3 regions of the Halalkalibacter flavus genome follow, and region 3 is predicted to be linked to each of the others. Evidence: riboswitches for the same ligand, from Rfam matches in the RefSeq annotation. Region 3 holds a riboswitch; each other region holds the start of a gene.
What was found. A riboswitch is a leader RNA that binds a small molecule or an ion and turns the genes downstream of it on or off. The one in region 3 is predicted to bind thiamine pyrophosphate.
Positions count from the first base shown of each region.

Region 1: another riboswitch for thiamine pyrophosphate. It lies ahead of SAY88_RS23920 (ABC transporter permease); the one in region 3 lies ahead of thiT (energy-coupled thiamine transporter ThiT).
Region 2: another riboswitch for thiamine pyrophosphate. It lies ahead of thiE (thiamine phosphate synthase); the one in region 3 lies ahead of thiT (energy-coupled thiamine transporter ThiT).

Region 1 is NZ_JAWRVK010000076.1:1,954-8,471, forward strand. It holds partial or broken gene SAY88_RS23905 (Bcr/CflA family efflux MFS transporter) at 1-52, shown strand, start outside; gene SAY88_RS23910 (DUF4430 domain-containing protein) at 149-577, shown strand; gene SAY88_RS23915 (ECF transporter S component) at 580-1,095, shown strand; TPP riboswitch at 1,768-1,879, shown strand; gene SAY88_RS23920 (ABC transporter permease) at 1,943-2,716, shown strand; gene SAY88_RS23925 (ABC transporter substrate-binding protein) at 2,744-3,787, shown strand; gene SAY88_RS23930 (ABC transporter ATP-binding protein) at 3,806-4,549, shown strand; gene tenA (thiaminase II) at 4,577-5,245, shown strand; gene SAY88_RS23940 (hypothetical protein) at 5,417-5,740, shown strand; gene SAY88_RS23945 (sensor histidine kinase) at 5,998-6,518, shown strand, end outside.
Region 2 is NZ_JAWRVK010000016.1:19,324-25,841, reverse strand. It holds gene aspA (aspartate ammonia-lyase) at 1-326, shown strand, start outside; gene SAY88_RS12105 (YqgU-like beta propeller domain-containing protein) at 563-1,681, shown strand; TPP riboswitch at 1,746-1,852, shown strand; gene thiE (thiamine phosphate synthase) at 1,910-2,536, shown strand; gene thiS (sulfur carrier protein ThiS) at 2,544-2,741, shown strand; gene SAY88_RS12090 (thiazole synthase) at 2,743-3,522, shown strand; gene thiO (glycine oxidase ThiO) at 3,543-4,655, shown strand; gene thiD (bifunctional hydroxymethylpyrimidine kinase/phosphomethylpyrimidine kinase) at 4,694-5,497, shown strand; gene SAY88_RS12075 (hypothetical protein) at 5,644-6,243, shown strand; partial or broken gene SAY88_RS12070 (DUF1385 domain-containing protein) at 6,260-6,518, shown strand, end outside.
Region 3 is NZ_JAWRVK010000009.1:75,668-82,185, reverse strand. It holds gene mreBH (rod-share determining protein MreBH) at 1-310, shown strand, start outside; gene SAY88_RS08215 (carbon-nitrogen family hydrolase) at 460-1,263, opposite strand; gene SAY88_RS08210 (calcium/sodium antiporter) at 1,750-2,709, opposite strand; gene thiT (energy-coupled thiamine transporter ThiT) at 2,872-3,441, opposite strand; TPP riboswitch at 3,515-3,614, opposite strand; partial or broken gene SAY88_RS08200 (amidase family protein) at 3,650-4,941, opposite strand; gene SAY88_RS08195 (hypothetical protein) at 4,976-5,143, opposite strand; gene SAY88_RS08190 (PTS fructose transporter subunit IIABC) at 5,267-6,518, opposite strand, start outside.

The sequences.
Region 1 (6,518 bases), on a different contig from region 3:
GACAAACATGCAGCAGGTCGAACCGAGTGTACAAGTTAAGGTAGGAGGGTGATGCCAAAAAGGCTAGTCCCCAGCCTATATGTCTTGAATACATGCTTACAAGTAACGCGGACAAACTACTATTGATTCTAGTTTAGGAGGAATGGGAATGAGATATTTGTTTTCTATTTTATTTGCAGTTTTGCTCACATTATCGGGATGTGGAGCAAACAATGAAACGGTCGAAGAACCGGTTCAAGATGAAACTACTGAGGAAGCACAAGAAGAGGCAGAGGGTGTTGAGGAAACCCATGCTACGATTGTGTTAAGTGAAGAAGATCCTGAGAATATCCTAAGCGAGGATACGATATCGTTCGAAAAAGGACAAACGCTTATGGAAGTAATGGATGAGCATTATGACATTACAACGGCGTATGAAGGAGCGTTTATCTCAGGAATTAATGGAATTGAAGCAGATGATGAAACATCAAGTTATTGGCTCTATACGATCAACGGGGAAGAAGCATTAGTAGGGGCAGCTGAATACGAAATTGAACATGGAGACTTGATTCATTTTCATTACGCTTCGATTGAATAGGCATGTCAATTCGCCGAATTACGTTGCTAGCCATGCTCAGTGCTCTTTGTGTGGTAGGCCGAATGGCTTTTGCTCATATTCCTAATGTTCAACCGGTTACGTCCATTATTATAATCACAGCGATGTTTATGGGACCGGTCAATGGCCTCATTCTAGGTTTTGTCAGTACGGTATTAACGAATATGACATTAGGAACAGGCATATGGACCTTTTGGCAAATCATTTCTTGGTCTGTGATTGGGCTTCTCTCTGGCTGGATGGGAAGAGCTCATACGAAGTGGGGTATACCTTTCCTTGTTCTCATCATGTACGCAGGATTTTGTGGTTATTTTTATGGATTTGTCATCTCGTTAAATATGCTGTTCATTAGCGATCGCTTTATCGCGTATTACTTAGCTGGGCTCCCATTTGACACAAACCATGCGATAGGGAATATGATTTTCTTTTCACTCCTTTATCCAGTCATGAGTAGGGTTTTTGTTCATTATTTAAAGAAAGGTCCATTTTCATCGATATAATGAAGGATGTTAAGCTTAAAGGGGCTTTTGAAAAGCAAAATCTTTGTTACAGTGGGATAAAGATTAAGGTATATATTATTTGAGGCGGAGATCGTTACGATTTTCGTCTCTTTTTTCAGGTTTCTTGGGAGAATTGGGCATTATGAAAGGCTTGTTCGGTGTTATGGGAAAGGGGATTAGGTGTTCATAAGAGGGATGAAGACCTGATTGTTGCTCTGGGAAAGGGAATTGGGTCTTCATAAAGGGATGAAGACCTGATCGTGCTCTGGGAAAGGGGATTGGGTCTTCATAGGAGGGATGAAGACCTGATTGTTGTGTTAGGAAAGGGGATTAGGTGTTCATAAGAGGGATGAAGACCTGATTGTTTCTTTGGGAAAGGGGATTAGGTCTTCATAAGAGAGATGAAGACCTGATTGTTTCTTTGGGAAAGGGGATTGGTCTTCATAAGAGGGATGAAGACCTGATCGTTGCTCTTGGAAAGGTATTGGGTCTTCATAAAGCAAATGAAAGCCCGTTCGGTGATATAGCAAGGAGAAAGAGGTCTTCAAGCGTCCGGGAAAAGGATCGCGCTCTATTCTAACTAGAGGGTGGTAATTGCATTAAATAGTTGTTTAAAAGAACAGAATATTGTACAAAGTCAAAATGTGTGATAAGCTTTTCTAGAAAATTTATGAAAAATAATAGGGGAGCTATGAGGTTGGCTGAGAGGATATCCCGATGAAGATATCGACCCTTAAACCTGATCTGGGTAATGCCAGCGGAGGGATGTTTATTAGAATTACATGTTGACATGTAAAGTCTACACGCCTCTAAGGTGTGTAGACTTTTTTTGTGAAAGGAGGGTTTCATGGAACGTTTGCGTCAGTCGATCCGTTCAGTGGCTCCAGCGATCATTGCCATTATTATGTTTCTTGTCGTATGGGAAGTGGCTGTCTGGATTTGGGACGTTGAAAAGTGGATCTTACCAGCGCCAAGCTTGATTGTTCTTACGTTATTTGACACGTGGCATCTATTACCGGAACATATCTGGATGACCACAAAAGAAGCGCTGCTTGGTTTCTTATTAGGAATTATCGTTGCGTTAGTAATGGCTTTTATTTTAGATTTTTCACCGTTTTTACGTAAAAGTTTTTACCCGATTCTCTTATTCTCGCAAACGATTCCTATTATTGCGATTGCGCCGTTACTCATTATTTGGTTTGGTTATGGGATTTTGCCTAAAGTTCTTGTCGTTGCATTAGTCACTTTTTTTCCGGTAGTCGTTAGTGTTGTTGAGGGACTGCAATCAAGTGATCGCGATATGATCCGGCTTGTTCGGTCGATGGGTGGATCGCAACTGCAGGTATTTTCTTCTGTCAGGTTCCCGCATGCATTACCTTATTTATTTACAGGGTTGAGAATTGGGGCTACATATAGTGTGCTGGCAGCAGTAATTTCTGAGTGGGTCGGTGCAAGTTCTGGGTTAGGTATTTATTTAATCAAAGCTCAAAGCTCGTTTGCGACAGATAGGGTCTTTGTTGTTATTGTGTTGATTTCACTTTTAAGCTGCCTTTTATTTTTAGTTGTTGTACTACTCGGCAGACTCATGATGCCGTGGAAACATAAGTCTCATAAAAAATAAACAAATTAGGTCTGAGGAGAGAGTCCGATGTCAAAAAAATTAAGTGCATTTTTATTTTTCATTATCATGCTTATGTTAGTTGGTTGTAACCAAGCAGAAGAGTCAAGTCAAGGGGGAGAGGCCGAAACGGAGGTTGAATCGGAAACAGGGGAAGAGTTACCAGCTGAATCTACAGAGTTAATGGAAGCAACGTTTATATTAGATTGGGTTCCTAACACAAATCATACGGGTATTTATGTTGCGAAAGAAAAAGGGTATTTTGAAGAGGAAGGGATTGATTTAACGATTATCGAACCAGCTATGGAAGGAGCCGTACCAGTTGTCGCAGCAGGACAAGCTGATTTTGGGATTGGCTCTCAGACAGGCGTGACAATTGCTAGATCAACAGGTATTCCAGTTGTTTCGATTGCAGCTGTCATTCAGGAGCACACATCTGGTTTTGCTTCCCCAGTTGAGAAAGACATTACATCACCAGAGGATTTTGAAGGAAAGACATATGGTGGATTTGGTGGTGCGGAAGAAGAAGCAATTTTGGATACGGTATTAAATCAGCATGGGGTTGATCCTTCTTCGGTAGATAATGTGATTGTTGGATCTGCTGACTTTTTTGCGAATACGAAAAGAGACATAGATTTTCAATGGATTTTTTATGGGTGGACAGGAATTGAAGCTGAAGTTCGTGGTGAGGACATTAATATGATTTACCTTAAAGATATTGATCCTGTTTTTAATTATTATTCTCCTGTTATTTTTAGCAGTGAAGCCGTGATTGAAGAGCAGCCTGAGCTAGTTGAAAAGTTTGTAAGAGCTGTCTCGAAAGGATATGAATTTGCGGTTGAGCAGCCATCAGAAGCTGCGGAGATCTTAATTGCCGCTAGCCCAGAAACAAATGAAGAACTGATTCGTGCATCACAAGAGTGGTTAAGCCCACGTTACAAAGGGGATGCAGAAAAATGGGGTATTCAAGAGGAACATATTTGGAATGATTTTTCAGAGTGGATGCTTGAAGCAGGTTTGATTGAAACAGAAGTACCGACTGAAGAAGCGATGACAAATACGTTCTTGCCTTAATGAAAGGTTGTAGTCAATATGGAAATCAACATTCGTAATCTCCATCATTCCTTTGACGGGGAACCGGTCATTAAAGGAGTAAACTTGTCACTTCAAAAAGGGGAATTTGTTTCGTTAATTGGACCAAGTGGCTGTGGCAAAAGTACCTTGTTTAATCTCATTACGGGTCTTGATATTCCAGAAGAGGGAGAAATTTCATTTGACGGAGTGAATGTGATAGGGCAACGTGGGCATAGCAGTTATATGATGCAAAAGGATTTATTGTTCCCATGGAAAACCGTACTTGAAAATGTCCTTCTAGGTCCTAAGATAACAAGACACCAAACGGAACAACTAAAAGAAGAGGCACTTTCTCTTTTTCCTCTGTTTGGATTAGAAGGATATGAGCATCATTATCCGGGAGTTTTATCAGGGGGAATGAAGCAGAGGGCTGCGTTGCTTCGAACGTTCTTGCATAAAAAGGAACTCATGCTATTAGATGAGCCATTTGGAGCGTTAGATGCATTAACTCGTGAGAAAATGCATAGTTGGCTTTTGCAAATATGGAGTCAAATGCAACGTACAGTCTTATTTATTACACATAGTATTGATGAAGCCATCTTCTTATCAGACCGTATTTATGTGTTAGGACCACGTCCTACGGAAGTCATATTAGAAGTAAAGGTTCCATTGCCAAGACCTAGGAAAAAGGAAATGACTGTCACTCGTGAATATCTAGAGTTAAAAAGGCAATTGATGAACGCACTATACGAAATGAACTAAATAGATGATAAAGAGAGGATGAATGATATGAAATTTTCAGAACAACTTCGTAAAAAGGTAGACTCTATTTGGAATGCAAGCTTTGAGCATCCATTTGTTACGGGAGTAGCTGATGGTTCATTGCCAATTGAATGTTTCAAATATTATGTACAACAGGATTCCTTTTATCTTTCGAAATTTGCTCAAGTACAATCCATTGGGGCTGCGAAAGCGTTGGACTTTCACACGACATCGCAAATGGCATTTCATGCAAAATCCACATTTGATGCAGAGCATATGCTTCATGAAGGATTTGCCAAAGACTTAGGATTAGAAAAGAATAGCGAAGGTCATATGGCGGCTGAACCAGCTCCAACGGCAGTAGCCTATACGAACCACTTATTTTCTGTTGCGTATAAAGGCTCTTTAGGAGAAGTCATTGCTGCAATTTTACCTTGTTATTGGTTGTATTGGGAAATCGGAGAAAAATATAAAGGTTCTAATCCAGAACATCTCGTTTATCAAAAGTGGATTGATACTTATGGTGACGAGTGGTTTGCAACGTTAGTAAAGGAACAAATAGACCGTTTGGATGAATGGGCAGAAAAAGCTTCAGAAGAAGAAAAGCAACGTATGGAAGCTATTTTTGTTACAAGTAGCAAGTATGAGTATATGTTTTGGGAAATGTCTTATACGTTAGAGAAGTGGCCTGTGTAAGATGTAGTTATATTATTAGGGGTTATCGCAAAATGCGATAACCCTTTAACGTATGTATGACCAGGATTTGTCGAGAGTGCTAATTCATATTTAGGAAAAGTTTTTCCTCATAAATAATGTAGAAATCAAAATAATAAAGTTAAATGTAGGAAAGGGGAGTTTAAAACCTAGATGATGAATTCTATGATCAATCATATTGGTTGGATAAGATCTGTATTTAATTGGGGGAGGCGAACACAGCAAATATTTGGAGCTAGACGCAACAACGTTGGCGGCGTGATGTTCTCAATTTTAGGAATAGGAATTGGTGCGGTGGCCTACAGCCTTTTAACGAATCGTGAAAATAGGTTGCAACCGATTAGTAATTTCATTAATAATAATCAATTCCATACGATAAGAGGATCAGATCAAACAGCTATGGCAGAGTTTTCAGAAGAAATAACGGCTGAGACGCCAAAAAAGGCAGACGATATTGATTACGGTGAGCTTTTTTAATGAATATGTTATTTCGGCCCATAAGAAGTAGCTTATTGCTGTTTCATGGGCTATTAACTCTTCTTGTGACTATCATCAATAATTCACATGAGTTTAAGCGCTTTTGTTTTGTGCATATTCAGACATATTGTTGAAGTCTGAAATTGTAAATGTTTCCAATCAATGAATGTCTTTTGCGTGATATAATTTAATAGAGATAACTAGTAATAGAAGTTTAAGAGAAGCTTAAAAGGCGAAGGCATGGAAAGGATTTTATTATGAAAGAGAAGAATGCTACGTTAAAAACCCTCTTTTTAGTTAGGGTTCTTTTAGCGTCCCTGATTCTAGTTTTAGTATCGGGATCTATTTTGCTCTATTATACTAATCAACAGATTGTATCTGAAGTAAATAAGCAATCAACCATGACGGCTCAAAGTATAAAGCGTGAAGTTGAAAACACGAACTTGGCAGCTAGATCCCTAGAGCATCAAATTGATTTGAAATTAATTTCTTTTGCAAAACTTGCAGCAGAAAGATTGCAAGGAAAAAGAATAGGAGATATAACAAATCAAGACTTGCTAGTGCTAAGAGAAGAGTTAGAATTAGCTGGGATAACGTTGTTTGCTAGAGAAGGAGATGATATTGTAGGTGTTCGATCAACCGACCCTCATGAGATTGGCTTTAGTTTCAAGGAATATGGTTATTATGAAACGGTAGACACTCTTTTAAAAGGAGAGAAAGTTAGAGTAGAGGGAGCGACTTTGGTTGATAATCACGTTCTTGTTCTTCCTGTTGCTCA
Region 2 (6,518 bases), on a different contig from region 3:
TTAATTTATTGCAGTCCTTTTCAATTTTGCAAAATGGAATAAGTGTCTTTAGGAAATATGCAATTGAGGGAATGACTGCTAATGTAGAACATTGCCGTCAGATGGTTGAAAGAAGTGTTGGAATTGTAACAGCGATTAATCCTCATGTTGGTTATGAGGTAGCTTCTAGGGTGGCGAAAGAAGCAATTCAATCAAATCGGCCAGTTCGGGAAATTTGTCTTGAAAGAGGAATTTTGTCGGAAGAGGAATTGAATGAAATTCTTGATCCAAAGGAAATGACGAATCCTGGAATTGCTGGTTCGAGGTTTATAGATGGTGAAATGTAAGATTCATTGACTTATGTATAGAAGGCACTTAAAAGGTAAAATCACCTTTATAAGTGCCTATTTTTATTTTACTAAAACATAGTACAAATATCTCTCTTTCTGCTATAATGTAGTAATTTAGTGGGCCGGAAGGTGTGAGGTATCTTTCTTTTTTGTGTGAAAAAATTGAAACGTCTAAGGGGTTATTTTCGTCTAATACTATAGACGAAAGTGCTTAAATGAGAGGGAGGGGAAAGATGAAGCGAATTGTATATATTATTGGGATTCTTTTTATGGTTTCAGCCTGTACCCAAGCTCCGTTAGAGAGTCAACCCTTACCAAGAAGTTTCGAATATCAACCAATTAAGCGAGATGTATCAACCTCTTTCTTTACAGGGGCTGATATTACACCTATACAAAACGAACATGTTGTAACGGAAATTATAGGTTGGTTTGACGATGATACGCTTTTGTATTTGCAAGAACAAGAAGAGCGTTCAAGTCTTTATAAACATCACCTTTCTACAGGACATTCATCAAGTTTTGTTGAGGTGGGCGGGTGGATTACAGAGGTCCGTGCTAATGCCGATTACTCTTTATTTGCTATTTCGCATATAACGGTAGATAATGAGGCTCACTTAGTTATTATTGACCGGAATGGTGAGATAAGGCAGACGATCAAAGATTACGGCGAAGAATATACTGCATACTGGAATCCATATAAACTTGATACGTTTATTTTGATTGCTTTTTTACCAGATTGGGAATTTGAAACGTATGTAGTTGATGTAGCTGAAACGAAAGTGAGAAGTATCGATTTGGAACAGTCCTATGTACAATGGATTTCGGCTACTGATGTCGGGTATTTAAAATGGGAAGAACTCGAACCTAATTTTCAAGCACCTCTATATGAAGTCAATGTAAATAGTGGGGAGGTGAAAAAATGGCAGGATGCTGTAATTGCATATATGAGTTTCCCGGATGGTCTCTCGCTCTCTGTAACAGTGGAATCTGTATATGACCTGTATTCCACATACACATTTTATGATGAGCAAAATGCTTTTAGGCATATTGACATGCCCATTCTTAACACATATTCGGAACAATGGTGGATCCCTTATTACTCTTATGATGATGTACATGGAATTTTTTACTACTTAAGACCACAATATAGCAGTGATTTCTTTAGTTACACTGATGGTTTTGAGTTGGTTGCTTATGATATTCAAAGAGATGCTGAAGAAAAGCTGACTGTATTAGAAAGGCATGTTCCTATTCATGTTTCACCTGAAGGATCTTTCTTGCTATTTGGAGATCGCTTCGAGATGGTTATGGACTTGTCTGAAGGGACGTCTATTCCTCTTATAGAAGAATAAGATGTTAACTTGGCCTCTTGCTTTTTTTAGTCAGTATGTCATAATAACTGTATAACTAGTATGTATTATAGACTAGGGGTGTCCACATAAGTGGACTGAGAAAAAGGTTATCCTTTTACCCTCATACCTGATCTGGATCACGCCAGCGTAGGGAAGTCATCTGAGCCGTATTCCGTATGTTCGGATGCGGCTTTTTTTCGATTTTATGTATAAAAAGGTGGGTTACTCATGAGAGAGTTTAAGTTATACGCGATTACAGGTGAAGAATTTCATCAAGGCAGAGACCTTGTAGAAGTAATGGAAGAAGCAATTTTGGGTGGTGTTGATATTATCCAGTTACGAGATAAAACGAGTAGCAAAAGAGATGTGCTAAACAAAGCAAAGTCACTACGTGAATTAACAAGAAAGCATGATGTGTTGTTTATTGTAAATGACCACATTGATGTTGCTCTTGCAGTTGATGCAGATGGCATACACATTGGCCAAGATGATTTGCCTCTTGCTGAAGCAAGGAAGATTATGGGACAAGATAAAATAATCGGACTTTCCACTCACAAAATTGAGGAAGCTCGCGAGGCTGAAGCGGGTGGAGCTGATTACATTGGGGTTGGGCCGATTTTTCATACCAATAGTAAAGTAGATGTCGTCGATCCTGTTACAACTGAGTATATTAAGCAAGTTATTGCAGAGATCAATATTCCGTTTGTGGCGATCGGCGGAATTAAGCTGCACAATGTAGATCAGGTATTAGATGCAGGTGCAACTAGAATTTGTATGATATCTGAAATTGTTGGTGCAAAAGATGTAAAAGGTGTTTGTCAGCAATTTACAAAAATATTAGCGGAAAAAGGGTGAATAGTAGATGCGTTTAATTATAAATGGGGAAGAACATCACGTAGACGTTTCTAGCCTTGAAGAAGTGGTGTCACATTTTGAACTCGAACCACATCTTGTTGTAACTGAGGTAGATGGAAATATTATTGAACGTACCAATTGGTCAGGGACTGAACTAAAAGAAGGCATGAGAATTGAACTTGTTCAATTCGTTGGAGGTGGCTGAGATGAAACAAAAAAAATTAACGATTGCAGGTAAAGAATTATCTTCGCGTTTCTTCCTTGGGACGGGTAGGTATCCAAATCCATTTGTCCAAAATGAAGCAATCAAGGCATCCGAAGCTGAGGTGTTGACCTTTGCTATTAGACGAGTCAATCTAGGAGCTCCGAATGAGGATGCTATTTTACAACATTTAGAAGGTATGTCTTTTACCTATTTGCCCAACACTTCGGGCGCGAAAACAGCAGAAGAGGCAATTCGAATTGCAAGATTGGCAAAGGCTTCAGGCTTGAGTGATTGGATTAAGGTAGAAATCAGTGTAGACGAGAAAACGTTGCTTCCTGATCCGATTGAAACACTAAAAGCAACAGAAGTCCTGGCAAAAGAGGGATTTGTCGTTTTACCATATACTTCTGATGATCCAGTTCTTTGTAAACGATTAGAGGAAGCTGGGGCTGCAGCAGTCATGCCAGGAGGTGCTCCGATTGGAACGGGATTAGGCATACTAAATCCATATAATTTAGAGCTCATTATTGAACAAGCAAATGTTCCTATTATTGTCGACGCAGGTCTTGGTTCTGCGATGGATGTTGCACAAGCAATGGAATTAGGTGCAGATGGTGTATTAATGAATACCCCTGTAGCAAAGGCTAAGGACCCAGTTAAGATGGCTCGAGCGATGAAATACGCAATTGAAGCAGGGAGACTTTCCTACGAAGCAGGGAGAATCCCGAAGAAAAAGTATGCTACAGCAAGTAGTGGATTTCAAGCATTCGTTTCAAAGTAGTAAGAGCAGGGGGGAGACATGTGCAAGAGAAAGTAATGGTTCTTGGAGGGGGCGTCATAGGTCTTGCAACTGCATTTGAGCTTAGCAGACGTAACTATGATGTAACAGTATTAGAAAAAACGAATTGTGGAGGACAAGCATCTGGTGCTGCAGCCGGGATGCTTGCTCCTTATTCAGAAATTGGTGAAGATCCAGACGACTTTTTTAGATTATGTTTAGATAGTTTAAGGGTGTATAAACAATGGCAAAGCGATGTAAAGAATGTTTCAAAAATGGACTTTGAATATTCGGAGAGCGGAAGTCTTCATGCGGTTTATCATGATGCGGATGTTCTCGCACTTGAAACAAGGCAGTCTTGGCAACGTGAATGGGGAGCAGAAACTGAATTGATATCTGGAAGTCGACTATGGGAGATGGAACCGACACTTTCAAAAGATATAAAAGCGGCAATGTATTATCCAGAAGAAAGTCACGTGTTTGCACCTGACTATGTAAAGGCACTTGAAGCTGCCTGCCGCCTGAACGGTGTAAATGTAGTAGACCAACTTGAACAAGTGACAGTTGTTGATTGGGAGCGATCGGTTACATTGCGAGCAATAGATGGCCGTCAATTTACAGGAGACCGTTTAATTGTATGTTCAGGTGCTTGGTCTAGTGAGTTAGAAGAAGTGTTTGGAGTTCGTATTCCAGTCTATCCAATTCGCGGGCAAATTTGCGCGTATGATGTACCTGTAAATCATGTGAAGCATATTGTTTATACAAGTCAGGGCTATCTTGTTCCAAAGGGAAATGGAACGTTAGTTAACGGAGCTTCTGAAGATATAGCAGGTTTCAAAACGGATGTTACAGAAAAAGGCATACAGAGGCTAACAAATTGGAATAAGCACGTTTTTCCTTTCTTAGGTGAAATGACACCTTTCCATACATGGGCAGGATTACGTCCTGCGACTCAGGATGGGTTTCCACTTATAGGGAAACTTGAGGCAGCACCACATGTTGTCTTTGCAACAGGACACTATCGAAATGGAATATTATTAAGCCCAATTACAGCTGTAGCGGTTGCAGACTTATTAGATGAAAAGGAAGCATATACACCGCTTGCCTCTTGTAAGCCTGAACGATTTACGTATTAGTTGAATAGGACAAATAGATTTAGAAAGGAGGTCTTTCTATGACTTTAGCAAAAACGTTAACGATAGCAGGGTCAGATAGTGGTGGTGGGGCTGGAATCCAAGCAGATATTAAAACATTTCAAGAATTGCACACATTCGGTATGAGTGTAATTACAGCTTTAACAGCTCAAAATACACTTGGAGTTCATGGTGTGTTTCCTCAGTCGCTAGAAGCAATTGAAGCACAGCTGGAGGCCGTATTATCTGATATTGGTACAGATGCAGTTAAGACGGGAATGTTATTCTCTGCGGACATTATTACCCTTGTTGCTAATAAGTTGAAAGAGTATGACGTGAAAAATATTGTAGTAGATCCAGTAATGATCGCAAAAGGAGGGGCTTCTCTTCTGCAGGAAGAAGCAGTTAAGGCACTTACAAGTAAATTACTACCGATTGCAACGGTTATTACTCCGAATTTACCAGAGGCAGCTAAATTGCTAGGAAGAGCAGAAATGAGGTCACTTGAAGAAATGAAGCAGGCAGCAATTGATCTTCATAAGCTTGGACCTAGCTTTGTGGTATTAAAAGGAGGCCATTTAACTGATGGACCTGCTGTTGATTTATTATTTGATGGAAGATGTATTCATGAGCTTAAAGTACAACGCATTGATACGAAACATACTCACGGTACCGGTTGTACATTTGCTGCAGCCATTGCTGCAGAATTAGCAAAGGGAGCACAAATAAAAGAAGCAACAGAGACAGCAAAAGCCTTTATCACTGCTGCAATCTCCAATTCATTAAATATTGGTGGCGGAATTGGACCGACAAATCATGCAGCATTTAGGTATAAATCGAATTAAAACTAGGGGTTAACTCAAGGATAAAAGGAACCTTTGAGTTACCCTTTTTTATCTGCATATCCATTTACTCAAGCAGATGGATCGTTTAGTATAATGAGTAGTACCTTTAATTGATTTGTTTACACATAGGAAGGAAGAAAGAGTTTATGTTTCGTGGAAATAAACCAGTATTAATTTTGCCAGCTATTTTAGCGGTTGTCATGCTGTTTGGAGGATATCAGTTTCTCCAAGGATCTGAAGCCATCACGAATGAAGAATTGCAAGATGTTATTGAATTGGAATTGGAGACAACAAAGACAGAGCAAGGGGTAGAAATAGCAGCGAATTGGGATTGGACTGTTATGCCTGCTGAAGGTTTATACGGAGAAGATTATATTGGAATTGTCATTATGGAGAGAGAGACGATGACACCACGTACTGATATTGAGGTAGAAAAAGCATTGCTTGAACTGTTGTATGCTGATCGAACTATTGAACAGTCGGAAGGAACCGTCGTAGAGAACGGGATTATTTTTCCTTTTTCAAATAAATTAGTAGAACATGAAAGTTATGGGAATGTAGGCCGTTTACGAGTAAATGTTACAGGAGAGGAAATAGAAAGTGAAGATGTAGTCTTAACCTTTCTTCATACGTGGACAGAGCATGCGCCGCTTGAAAAGACAGATGCATTATTGTCATCACCAACCTTCACAGGAGCAGCCAATGTTCCTCATTGGGGTTTGAGAATTAGTCAAAAGGAAGAGTAACATACAGAAGGAAGGTATGTGCGTGAAGATCAGAGGGCTCTCCTATCAAAATGGTGTTTTCTATATAGGGAAACAACATGTCGCATGCGCGTATCATGAGAATGGACAGTTAAAAAGTTGGCTTAAACCAGTAAATACAGCTACAATGGTCGTTATAATGAAGCAAATTGTTTGGGCTATGCCTTTATGGTTTAAAGCATTAACACTTTTTTATATAGGTTTGGTTTTTGTTCCAAAACTACTAGCCATTTGGTACCCTACAATTTGGGAAGGAC
Region 3 (6,518 bases):
ACACGGTTTACCTAAAACAGTCACTTTAAACTCTACGGAAATTCAGCAAGCCCTTAATGAGTTGCTCCTACAATTGCTTGAATCGGTAAAAGCAACTCTCGAGGATTGTCCTCCTGAATTGAGTGGAGATATAGTTGATCAAGGGGTTATGCTCACAGGTGGCGGTGCCCTATTAAATGGTTTACAAGAATGGCTCGCTACTGAGATTTCTGTTCCCGTTCATGTAGCCCCGAATCCACTTGAATCGGTAGCAATTGGGACAGGCCGTTCGCTAAAATTTATTGATAAACTACAAAAGATTTCAGTGTAACCAAAGAGGGCACTGAAGCATCAGCAATGTAGATTTTTCTCTAAAGAGAGAGGAGCAGGGCACTTTAATCCCTTCTCCTCTTATTTTTCATGTTTACGGGAATTATTCCACTACTTTGATTCCCATTCCTTCTTGTTTTTCATACTCAATCAAGCGTTATTTCGCGTCACGTATAGCTTAGGAACTCTGCTCGAAAATACAGGTACATCTTTGCGAATACGACTAACTTCGTCCAGTTTCAAACTAATACTTATTGTCTCTTCACTCGTTGACGAAGCTTTGTGAACAATATCCCCCCAAGGATTAATAACCATTGAACTTCCTGCGAATTCAACCTCATCATATGTACCCACTCGATTACAACTTACAACAAACAACTGATTTTCAATCGCTCTTGCTTGTTGGAGAACTTCCCAATGATTAGCTCTTGCCATAGGCCACTCCGCAACGACAAATACCACTTCCGCCCCTTGTAGCGCTAGTGAACGGACGAGCTCAGGAAAACGTAAGTCATAACAAATAATAATCCCCATCTTACGTCCGTCTAGCTCAAATACTTGTACTGAACTTCTCCCTCCTTTTAAGTAAAGATGTTCATCTAACATCGGAACAAGATGGATCTTATCATATGTATAAATAATTTCGCCGTTTCGATTGAGTATATACGACCTATTGTAAATACCGCCATCCTCCTCCACCGCAATAGAGCCAGCAACAATATTTACATTTAACTTCCTAGCTAGTTCCTCTAGGAATAACTCTGTTACATCCTTATCTGGTTTAATTGTCACTTCCAATGTAGGTAGCGTATAAGCTGTCGTCCACATTTCAGGTAGGACAAGGATATCAGGCTGTTGTTCCTTACAAATCTGCTCTGCCCACATTTTTATCTTTTCCCGGTTTTTAGCAGGATTGCCAGGGACAATATCCATTTGATATGAAGCTATTTTCATATTACTTCTCCTCCCATTACGTTGTATGTATCTTTCCATTATATCATTGGTTAAAAGAGAAACCGAAATAAGAATGGTTATTCCTTATCGAGGTTTTCATTCTAAAGGCTGTTTTCGTAACGATTGATGCTGTGAAGAAACGTTTTTCTCGTAGTGAAATACAGTGGAAGTCACTCGACTCCTGCGGGATGAAGAGGGAGGCCACTGAAAAAGGTACGGTTTTGACCTTTTTCAGTGACCTTTAAGCAATGAGCGGAACCGTTGCTTCCTCGAATCCGCTAAAAAGGACTTTTTCAGTGCCCTCATGAAGAGGTAGGGGCAGTACACACCCGCAAGGAGGCTCGACACCTCCTTGCGGGTGCGAGTGGCTGGAGCGCAATGTAACGAACATGAGGAGAACACGTATCCCCAAAAACAACAATGTATGCGAAAACATCCTTCTAAAAAAACAACAAAACCTTACCAATGGTTTTGTTGTTTATCTATTTAATTTCTCATAATAATATATATTAAATATATTATATAAAATATCGTTAAAGCCATCCCCTCGTATTTTTTCACTTTATAGTGTGTACGAGAGAAGATAAACAAGATAATCGTTAGCACAAGTAGCACAAAAATATCAAAAAATAATTTATCATTCACCGGTAAAGGAGAGATTATAGATGCAACCCCAAGGACAAATAACACATTAAAGATGGAGCTTCCAACAATATTCCCTAAGGCTATCTCACTTTGTTGTTTCATTGCAGCAGTGATTGATGTAATTAGCTCAGGTAAAGAAGATCCTATAGCAACTATTGTTAGTCCTACTAACGTCTCACTCATCCCAAAGCGTAAAGCAATATCCGTACTACTTTCTACAACCAAATATCCGCCTAATACAATAGCCGCCAACCCTCCAATAGTAATAAGAATGCTCTTACCCCATCCTCCAGTTTGGTCAATGTTTTTGCCTTCACCAATTTCATCTTCACGGCTATTCCTAGCAGCTTCAATTACATAATACAAAAATATAGCAAAAAATAACAAGAAGATAATTCCATCACTTCGAGTAATAAAATTTTCATTTGTAAATTGGAGAGTCCTATCACTCATAACTACGAGTAATGCAACCGTAGCTAGAAAGGCAAATGGAATTTCTTTTTTTATTGTTGGCCTTTCGACAGCTAAAGGGAAAATAGCTGCCGTCACCCCAACAACTAAAGACATATTTAATAAATTACTACCAACAATGTTACCGATTGTGACATCCGCATTCCCTTCTAAAGCAGCAATGATACTAACTGTTGCTTCAGGGGCCCCTGTACCAAAAGCTACAATTGTTAACCCTACAATAAGAGGTGGAACACGAAACAATGCAGCAATATTAGACGAACCATCAATAAAGTAATCCGCCCCTTTAATTAATAACCCAAAACCTATTAAGAGTAAAAGATATACCATCTTATTATCACCCGTCCATTTTGTAATCTTTTTTACTTTACACAAATTGAAGGGATTTTAACCTTTTTCCGCCAACAAAAAAAAAACGACTCACATGGAGTGCACTGAAACTCTCAGCTTTTCAGTGTACTCGTCACATAGAGTCATTTTTACCTAATCCTATTATGCTGCATCTGAAACTTTTCTCTGGCGTTTTGCCAAGAAGAACTGAGGATACTTTTTTGAAAGTAAAATTAATACAACAAGCGTCAGCAACATCTCAGGTATTAAATAAGAGATATTATAATAAAAAGAATATAGGCTAGCATTCATTCCATCTGGAGCATATTCTCCAAACCATACTACACCTGATGTAAAGTGACTAAAAAAGCGTAGTGTCGTAGCAAATAAAAGCCCTGTAACAATATGCGTCGTGCTAGGAACCAAGTCTTTTTTCAACATAAAAATGCTCGCGAATCCCACTACAAGATACGCTAATGGATAATCTAGAATTAACTGTACCGGGTGTACAACATATCCCCCAAGCAGCAGATTTAATAATCCGACTAATAACCCTGTTACTACACCCATTTTCCAACCTCGTCGAAAGGCAATAATAAAAATAGGAACCATAATCAGCGAAATCGAACCACCCATTGCCCAAAGAGCCCCAAACTTTACATTACTTAAGACAATCGCTAAACCTGTCATCACTGCCACTTCAATCATTGTTAATAAACGATCTCGAAACATGAAAAAACCTCCTTTTGTTTTTATCCACAAGAGGAGGAAAAGTGTCAAAATAAAATGAGCACAAATAAGCACAAATTATTAACAGCCACTTCCCTACGCTAGTTTAAACTAGATCAGGTTCTAAGAGTTGAGGGTTACCCTCTCTCAGTCACTTGACACCCCTAGTGGATATTGCTTGAAACTGTCCATTATATTATATCATATTCTACTAAAAGGTTGGATTTCTTCTTATATTTCCCAACTTTTCAAACGCAGCTGCAACTTCAATTAACTTATTTTCTGTAAATGCTTTTCCTGTGAACGTAATCCCAACCGGTTCTCCTTCTTCTGTATAACCTGCCGGAACTGTAATAGATGGATAACCTGCCTTAGCTGGAATCACTGCTCCAAGATTATTTGGAAAAACAATGATGTCAAGATCATCCTTGAGCAGCGCCGCGTCAATACCAATTTCAGTGGAATGATATTGATCAAATAAAAGCGCATCTAAATAGTCAACCTCAGTTAATGTTCCGCTAGTCCTATCTGATTTTGTAAGCAAAGACTGGCCGTATTTCAGCCTCCTCTCTGCATCTTCTTGGTTAAAACGAATGACGTCAGTAAGATTATGTACTGGTAGTTGCGAGCTAACTTCTTGTAAATAAGCATTTAAGTTAGCCTTAAATTCATGCACCAACACGTCTATCGTCCAATTCTCTTGTGCTGATGGGATAACGATTTCATCAACCACTTCTGCTCCCCCACTTTTCAACGTTCCTATAGCTTGATTAAGGATCGCTTTTTTTTCGTCACTCAATTGATTAAAAAAGGGATCTCTCGCCACACCAATCCTTTTTCCTATAAGTGTAGGCGAACGAAGAGCATTTAATAAAGAGTCGGCAGAAAGTGAGCTCCTTTTTGTTACAACATCCTTCTCATCTTCTCCCATCATCGCTACTAAAACATAAACAGCATCCTTTGACGAGCCATTGGACCTGCTGTATCTTGAGTATGAGAAATAGGAATTATCCCATGTCTACTAATAAGGCCCACCGTTGGTTTAATGCCAACAAGACTATTTTGACTCGATGGACTTAAGATGGATCCTGATGTCTCCGTACCAATTGCAACAGTTGCCAGATTTGCTGCAATAGCAGCACCAGAACCTGAGCTTGAACCACCAATATCAAACTTTCCGGGCCCATACGGGTTTAACACTTGCCCTCCTCGTGAGCTATAACCACTTGGCATATTTTCAGTTGACATAAAATATGCCCATTCCGACATGTTCGTTTTCCCTAAAATAATAGCTCCTGCTTCACGGAGCTTTTTCACTAAGAATGCATCTTCATTTGCATAGTGCTCCGCTAGTGCCAATGAACCAGCACTCGTATGAAGCTTGTCTTTTGAATCTATATTATCTTTTAACAACACAGGAATTCCATGAAGTGGTCCTCTCGTCTTTCCATTTGCACGTTCTAGATCTAATACGTCTGCTATATGAAGAGCATCTGGATTCACTTCAATAACTGAATTTAAAGTAGGACCGGAACAATCAATGCGAGAAATTCGATTTAAATAAAATGAAAACTAGTTCTTTTGCCGAAACCTCTTTACTCTCCATTTTTTTTTGTATTTCTTCAATGGTTGCATCTAATAACCAACTCTTTTCAATCTCTTTTAGTTTTGGGTTGATCATCTCAAGACCTACTTTCATTGACATGATATTATTCCATTATACTGAGTGTTTTGTGAGTAAACTAGTAAGAAGCATGAGGAGTACAAAGAAAAACAGGCAGTCTCAAAGGTCATTTTGACCATTTGAGACTGCCTATTATCTTCCTGTTTATACGGTCTTCTTCTTCCAAACTCCTAAAACTAATGCTGTCACAATAGCACCAACAACAATAGCGAATAAATACATAAACCAACCACCAGACACAAGCCCGATAACAAAAATCCCACCATGTGGAGCTGGCAAGCCAATTCCAAATAATGCTGTAAGCCCACCTGCTACTGCTGCCCCAGCCACACAAGCCGGAATAACTCGACCCGGATCAGCTGCAGCAAAAGGAATGGCACCTTCCGTAATAAAGGACGCACCTAAAATATAATTTGTCTTACCTGCTTCTTGCTCTTGCTTCGTAAACTTACGTTTAAAGAATGTTGTTGCTAATGCAATTCCAAGTGGTGGAACCATACCACCAGCCATTACAGCCGCATGAGGACCAAAGTTGCCCGCATCAATCATCGCGATACCAAAAGTAAAGGCAGCTTTGTTAATTGGACCACCCATATCGATTGCCATCATACCGCCAAGAATGATTCCTAGGAGTACCATATTTGTAGTACCCATACCACCTAACCAGCCTTCAAGTCCGCGGTTAATCGCACTTAGTGGTGTAACAAGAAGTAACATGATCATACCCGTTAAGAAAATATTGAATACAGGATAGAACAAAATCGTCGTAATCCCGCTCAGTTGTTGTGGTAAACCAGCTAATAGCTTCTTTACAAGAAGGGCAATGTAACCACCTAAGAAACCTGCAATTAATCCACCTAAGAAACCTGCATCTCCATTTACAGCAATTAAACCACCAACCATACCAGCAGCAAAACCTGGACGATCAGCAATACTCATCGCAATAAAGGCAGCAAGAACCGGAATCATTAGTGCAAAGGCTGTGCCTCCACCAATGTCCATTAACATTTGGGCAAACTCATTATTTAAGTCAATATCAATTAAGAAGGAAAGCGCGATTAAAATACCTCCACCGACAACAAATGGGAGCATATTCGAAACACCATTCATAAGGTGTTTATAAAATCCACCGCCAGATTTTCCTTTTTCTTGATTTCCATCATTTCCACCAGAACCGCCAGACCCTGTATAAACTGGAACATTCCCAGATTTAGCTTGATCAACAAGTTCTTTTGTACGACGGATTCCATCTGTTACTGGCACTTCAATAACCTTTTTACCAGCGAAGCGATCCATTTCCACTTTTGTACTCGCTGCAACGATAATTGCTTGAGCATTTTCAATTTCCTCTGGCGTTAGTTGATCTTTCACTCCACCAGAACCATTTGTTTCAACT